DNA from 2 places in the Lachnoclostridium sp. genome. Region 2 is predicted to be linked to the other one. Evidence: a T-box and tRNA genes for the amino acid it is inferred to sense, from the RefSeq annotation. Region 2 holds a T-box; the other holds one or more tRNA genes.
What was found. A T-box is a leader RNA that pairs with one kind of tRNA and senses whether it is charged. The one in region 2 lies ahead of thrS (threonine--tRNA ligase), so its partner is inferred to be a tRNA-Thr.
Positions count from the first base shown of each region.

Region 1: it encodes a tRNA-Thr, which carries the amino acid that the T-box ahead of thrS (threonine--tRNA ligase) is inferred to sense. The anticodon was not compared.

Region 1 is NZ_DAMADT010000042.1:21,712-25,148, reverse strand. Features, by position in the region: gene rlmB (23S rRNA (guanosine(2251)-2'-O)-methyltransferase RlmB) at 1-190, shown strand, start outside; gene sigH (RNA polymerase sporulation sigma factor SigH) at 526-1,161, shown strand; tRNA gene RTP52_RS18600 (tRNA-Thr) at 1,305-1,377, shown strand; gene RTP52_RS18595 (S-layer homology domain-containing protein) at 1,808-3,437, shown strand, end outside.
Region 2 is NZ_DAMADT010000024.1:27,800-31,236, forward strand. Features, by position in the region: gene RTP52_RS14580 (HD-GYP domain-containing protein) at 1-13, shown strand, start outside; gene RTP52_RS14585 (C-GCAxxG-C-C family (seleno)protein) at 38-1,021, shown strand; T-box leader at 1,150-1,359, shown strand; gene thrS (threonine--tRNA ligase) at 1,539-3,437, shown strand, end outside.

The DNA of each region.
Region 1 (3,437 bases), on a different contig from region 2:
TCAGAATCTAACAGGACCAATCGGCTTAGTAATTGGTAGTGAAGGCGAGGGAGTTTCTCGTCTTGTAAAGGAAAAATGTGATTTTGTAACCAAGATTCCTATGGTAGGAGACATTGATTCTCTTAATGCATCTGTTGCTATGGGTGTATTAACTTATGAAATTGTTAGACAGAGAAGTTTTGCGAAATAGTAAAGCAAATTTATGTAATAGAAAATTGATAATATGAAATAAAAGAAAACCGCCGATCTATTTATAGAGGCGGTTTCCTAAACTGTGGATTTTTTATTTTAATTAAAGAAACGTTGATAGATTTTTAGAAGAACTAAATTGAAAACTTCGATAGATTTGTAGTAGAATTAAATAAAAGTGAATTTTGATGGATTTTAAATGGTTCGTTAGACTCGTATGAATGTGGATAGTTCCTATAAAAAGTGGATAGAAGTAATAAAATAGATAGTAAGAGTGGATAAAGATAATGTAAGAACGACGTAGATGTGAATAATTTACCACAAGGAGGGTGAGCAATGTCCAAGAAGCAGTATGAGATGATTAGTGATGAAGAAATCATTTCACTTATTCGCGGGGATGACCGCCTAGCGATGGATTATTTAATCGACAAATACAAGAATCTAGTGCGTAAAAAAGCAAAAGCCTTGTATTTGATTGGAGGAGATAGGGAAGATCTAATCCAGGAGGGAATGATAGGTTTATACAAAGCCATTCGTGACTATCAAAAGGAGAAGGAGGCTTCCTTTCTTACCTTTGCTGATTTATGTGTATCCAGACAAATGTATACCGCAATCAAGAACTCAAATACTAAAAAAAATCAGCCACTAAATAACTATATCTCAATTGATAGTTCGAATTACAATGATGATGTAGAGGGCGCCGATTCTATCTCATATGTGGCTCATTTGGCTCATGCTAGGAACATGAATCCAGAGGAGATGCTAATTGATAGAGAGAATACATCCTGGCTGGAAACGAAGCTGATGGAATCGTTAAGTTCTTTTGAAAAGAAGATACTGACCCTATATCTAAATGATTATAGCTACAGTAAGATTGCACAGATGTTAAAGAAAGAACCAAAGGCAATTGATAATGGTTTGCAGCGTATCAAACGTAAGCTTAATACCGCACTAAAAGACCTGCAAGGATAAGGTGAAAGGAATAAATTGACAATCAACAAATTTTGGATAATATTAAAACAATTTATACAATTTAGTCAAATTATTTCATTTATCTGTTGCATTTTCTTTATAAATATGGTATCATACAAGTCGGACGTATTAATAAACGTTAAGCTGTTATGGCTCAGTCGGTAGAGCGTCACCTTGGTAAGGTGGAGGTCACGGGTTCGATTCCCGTTAACAGCTTGTTAAAACCCTTGAATTTCAAGGGTTATTTTTTTTGTGTTGCATTTCATGTTGCATAATATTTTCAAAATGGTTATTTGTTAAATCTGTAAATCGTTTTTATAGTAATCAATAGTACCTCTGTAAATTGCTTTAAGCACTTTGTCTGAGCCCCATCCACCGCGGGCCATAATATATTGGTCTGGTATTCCTATAGCATGCATTATGAAAGCAGAATAATGTCTCAAGACATGAAATCTAAAATATTTTATCTTTAATTTATCTAGTATAGGGAAAAATCTGCGCGTGATTACATCGGCGATATTAATACTACTTTATCTGAAGCGATACAACTTGAACAGGAATTCATAATAGTACAATGCTTATTGTAAAAAGGTTTAAACTGGTATATTATATATATTATGGATAAAATTAAAAAGGAGAGTTTTACGTGAAGAAAAAGAGAATTTTATCGTTAGTGTTAATATATGCAATATTAGCTAGCATCTTGTTAACTAACGATAATCTAGAGGTATCTGCTGCACAAACATTTAAAGATGTCAAAACATCTGACTGGTTTTATAAAGACGTGATGTATGCTAAACAGACAGGATTTATGAAGGGTTATTCAGATAACACTTTTAGACCGCAAAACACGATGGATGTATCAACGTTTGTACAACTTTTGATGAAGGCAACAAACGTTGAATACTCGGCTTCTGCACATTCGTGGATGATATCGGAATCAAGGGCAACAAAAACTACTCCAAAACACATTGTTATGGCTCTTTATAAAAATATTATAAAAGCAGGAGAGTTTAAAGACTATCAAAAAGCCATCACCCGTGGCGAAATGTGCCAGTTAATCAATCGGGTACTCGAGTTGAGCAAAAAAGACGCACCTTTTAAGGACTTAGACGCATCTTTTTTCGAAGACAAGGTAAAGATTGCTTCTCAAATAAAAGATTATGCCAAAATGAATGCAACTACAAAGGATATCGCCTATATTGTATATGCATCTGGCATCGTACATCTGAAGAATGACGGAACCATGGGATTAAGTAAAAAAGCCACCCGTGCAGAGATTACTTCTGCTTTAATCCGATTGGCAAATCCTTATTATCGCATCGTCCCAACAGTTCCAACGACAACGAAAAATATGTCGAATACGGTTACCGTGGAAGAGTTTACGACTCAACTATTAAAAGCAGTTGGAAAATTCTCTACAAGCAATTGGATGAATCTAGCCAATTATAAAGAATTTGTCCGACCGGAAGCCGATTATCCTTCCTATCAAAAACCAATCTTACGCCGAGAGGCTGCCATGATCGTTGCAAGGTTAATGGATGATATTACAGATATTGAAAGGTTATTTACAAGAGGTGGTAATGAGGTCTTTCTAAAGGGTATTCCAACAGCTTCAACCTACCCTGATATCGAAGAAATATTTGTGTATCCATCACTGATATGGACCGTATATGATTGGGAGGGTTATCGTGGTAATATCTCCGATATCTATCAGATTACCGAAGAGTATCAAAAAGAAATGGTCACTTTATATTTAGCAGGTTTTATGGATGTCGATAAGAACAATGAATTAAGGCCATATGATTTCTTAACAAAAAAAGAAGCAACCGTACTTATTGATAATGTTAAACAATTTTCCTCTTTAAATCCAAGGCAAGCACAAGACAAGTTATTAACGATGATACGTGATGTGAAAGAAAAGGCAATGCCAAGTATGAGAAAACCTTCGAATGCAAAGTTATGGGGAGAGACGTATCCCTATGTAGATGCATCCCTGTATGAATACGTAAAAGAAATTAATAAAAGTTCTTCGAATATTCAATTGTACAAAAAACGGGAAGATTACATTGATAGATTAATAAACAACAATTTATCAATATCTGATTTATTATACTATGATACATTATCTAGAGACCCTCAAGTATATAAAAATTATCTCAATACCCGTTATACGGTAGATTATCATACTTTAAATAGTAAGGCTGATTATTATAGTACTGCTAATGCAAAAGGTGGAAATGGTGATTTTTTAAAGAGAGTTCTTTTCTTTTATA
Region 2 (3,437 bases):
AACAGTGATTTAAGGGTTACTATAGAAGGAGAATATTATGGAGAGCAGAAGAGAAAAAGCAATTCGATTGTTTCAGGAAGGATATAACTGTTCACAAGCAGTTTTTGCGGCCTTTAGCGATGATTATCTAATCCCAAAGGATATGGCATTAAAACTATCTTCCTCTTTTGGAGGCGGGATGGGAAGAATGAGAGAGGTATGCGGAGCAGTTTCTGGCATGTCGATGGTAGCTGGTATGGAGACAGGGACTATCGATGGAAGGGATGCTGAAGGGAAGAAAAAGAACTATGATATGGTACAGAAGTTAGCTGCTAAATTCCGTGAGAAGAACGGTTCTATTGTCTGTAGAGAGCTGCTTGGACTTAAGCAGGAAGGTTCAGAGAAAACATTTACGGATACTAGGCCAGAAGCGAGAACGGAGCAATATTATAAAAAACGTCCTTGTGCCTTGTTAGTAGGTGATGCAGTGGATATTTTAGAAGAAGAATTATTTCAGAAAACAAAAGGTTCAAAAGAGGTTCAGACGATGATTAGGATGGTAAGAGTAGAGGATGATGAGTCTATTAAGAAATTAGCAGAGGTTGCTAATGAAGTTTGGCATCAGCATTTTTCAACTATATTATCCTTAGAACAAATAGATTATATGGTAGATAAGTTTCAATCTGTTAAGGCGATGACAGAGCAGATAAGATGTTCTGGCTACGAATACTATTTTATTGTTGTTGATGGAATCACAGTCGGTTATACGGGAATCCGCCCGGAAGAGGGAAAATTGTTTTTAAGCAAACTTTATATCCTTAAAAAATACCGGGGAAATCAATATGCTTCTCATGTATTTGAGTTTTTAAAAGAACTCTGCAAAGAAAGAGGATTACAAGCTATCTGGCTGACCGTAAACCGTTATAACTATGATACGATTCATATTTATGAGAAAAAAGGATTTCAAACGATAAGAACACAGGTAGCCGATATCGGGAATGGGTTTGTCATGGATGATTATGTCATGGAACTTACGCTTTGATAAGATAAAGTTCGCAAATTGAGTTTTATTGATTAAAAATTTCCATGGTATAGCGTCTTGACAACTTAAATGGAAATGATATAATAACAAAAAGAAAAGACTTTTTTGATTATTAATAATTTAATTGAGATAATACGTTGATGAGAAGAGTAAATTGTGGAGTATTTCAGAGAGGGGTACAGAAGCTGAAAGTATCCTAGTGCAGAAGCAATTGAAGACTACCTCGGAGTGGCCCTAATCCGGCCCGGTGATTCCGTTACCATCAATGAAGCCGGGATATCAAAGCATAGCTTTCATGTCCAATAAGGGTGGAACCGCGAGTGATACTCGTCCCTTTCGAATACGTTAAGTAATCGAAAGAGACGAGTTTTTTTATTTCTAACAAGGAAAAGTTCGCGAAATGTTTTTCTTGTTTCCAACAAGGAAAAGTTAAAAAAGCGTGTAATTCTTGTTATATATTCAGTAAACAAATTGTTATCATTATAAAAGGTGCTAAAGCACCAGAAATGAGGATATTATGAAGATTACATTAAAAGATGGCTCTGTGAAAGAGTATTCAGGGTCTATGCAAATTATTGATATTGCCAAAGATATCAGCGAAGGATTAGCAAGAATGGCTTGTGCTGCTGAACTTGATGGAAAAGTAGTTGACCTTCGTACAGAAGTTTCAAATGACGCGGAATTAAGTATCTTAACATTTAACGATGAGGCTGGTAAGGCGGCTTATCGTCATACAACATCTCATGTACTTGCACAAGCAGTAAAGAGATTATATCCAGATGCAAAAGTTGCAATTGGACCATCCATTGACACAGGATTTTATTATGATTTTGATGTTCCTCCTTTTGATCGTGCAGCTCTTGATGCATTAGAGCAAGAAATGAAGAAGATTATTAAAGAAGGTGCTGAAATCACAAGATTTACACTTCCCCGCGCTGAAGCAATTAAACTTATGGAAGAGAAAGAGGAGCCATATAAGGTAGAATTAATTCGTGATTTACCAGAGGATGCCGTAATATCTTTCTACTCTCAAGGTGATTTTGTCGACCTTTGTGCAGGACCACATCTTATGAGCACTAAAAATATTAAAGCGATTAAGCTAATCAATTCTTCAGGTGCTTACTGGAGAGGTAGTGAGAAAAACAAGATGCTTACTCGTGTTTATGGAACTGCTTTTACAAAAAATGCAGATCTTGATGAGTTTTTAGCTCATTTAGAAGATATTAAGAAGAGAGACCATAATAAACTTGGTCGTGAGATGGAGCTTTTTGCAACGGTTGATGTTATTGGCCAGGGCTTACCACTCTTAATGCCTAAGGGTGCAAAGATGATTCAAACTCTTCAGCGTTGGGTTGAAGATGAAGAAGAACGTCGTGGTTATGTGAGAACAAAGACTCCATTGCTTGCTAAGAAAGATTTGTATGAAATTTCAGATCACTGGAATCATTACAAAGAGGGTATGTTCGTTCTTGGAGATGAGGAAGATGAGAATGCAGAAGTATTTGCTCTTCGTCCTATGACTTGTCCATTCCAGTATTATGTATATAAACAGTCTCAAAAGAGTTATCGTGATTTGCCTTGCCGCTATGGTGAAACTTCAACACTATTCCGTAACGAGGATTCTGGTGAGATGCATGGTCTTACAAGAGTTCGTCAGTTTACAATTTCAGAAGGTCATCTTATCGTAACACCAGAACAGTTAGAAGATGAGTTCAAGGGTTGTGTGGATTTAGCAAAATACTGCTTAACTACTTTAGGTTTAGCGGAGGATGTAACTTACCGTTTATCAAAATGGGATCCAAACAATCAGGGTAAATATCTTGGAAACGAAGAGACTTGGAATATGGTTCAGGATATGATGCGTGATATTTTAAATCATATTGGAATCGACTTCACAGAAGAAGATGGAGAAGCAGCATTCTATGGTCCTAAGCTTGATATTCAGGCTAAGAATGTGTATGGTAAAGAAGATACCATGATTACAATTCAGCTTGATATGTTCCTTGCTGATCGTTTTGATATGACTTATATCGATGCAAATGGTGAAAAGAAACGTCCTTATATTATTCACAGAACAAGTATGGGATGTTATGAAAGAACACTTGCTTGGTTGATTGAAAAATACGCTGGTAAATTCCCAACTTGGTTGTGTCCAGAGCAAGTTCGTATCTTACCTATCTCTGAGAAGTACAGTGACTATGCTAAGATGGTAGAAAAAGAGCTTCTTGACAATGGGGTACTTGTTACTGTAGATAACCGTGCAGAAAAGATTGGCTATAAGATTCGTGAAACTAGATTAGATCGTGTACCTTATATGCTAGTTGTAGGTCAAAAGGAAGCAGAAGAAGGTTTAGTTTCTGTAAGAAGCCGTTACCTTGGAGACGAAGGACAAAAGAAGGTTAGTGATTTCGTTGAT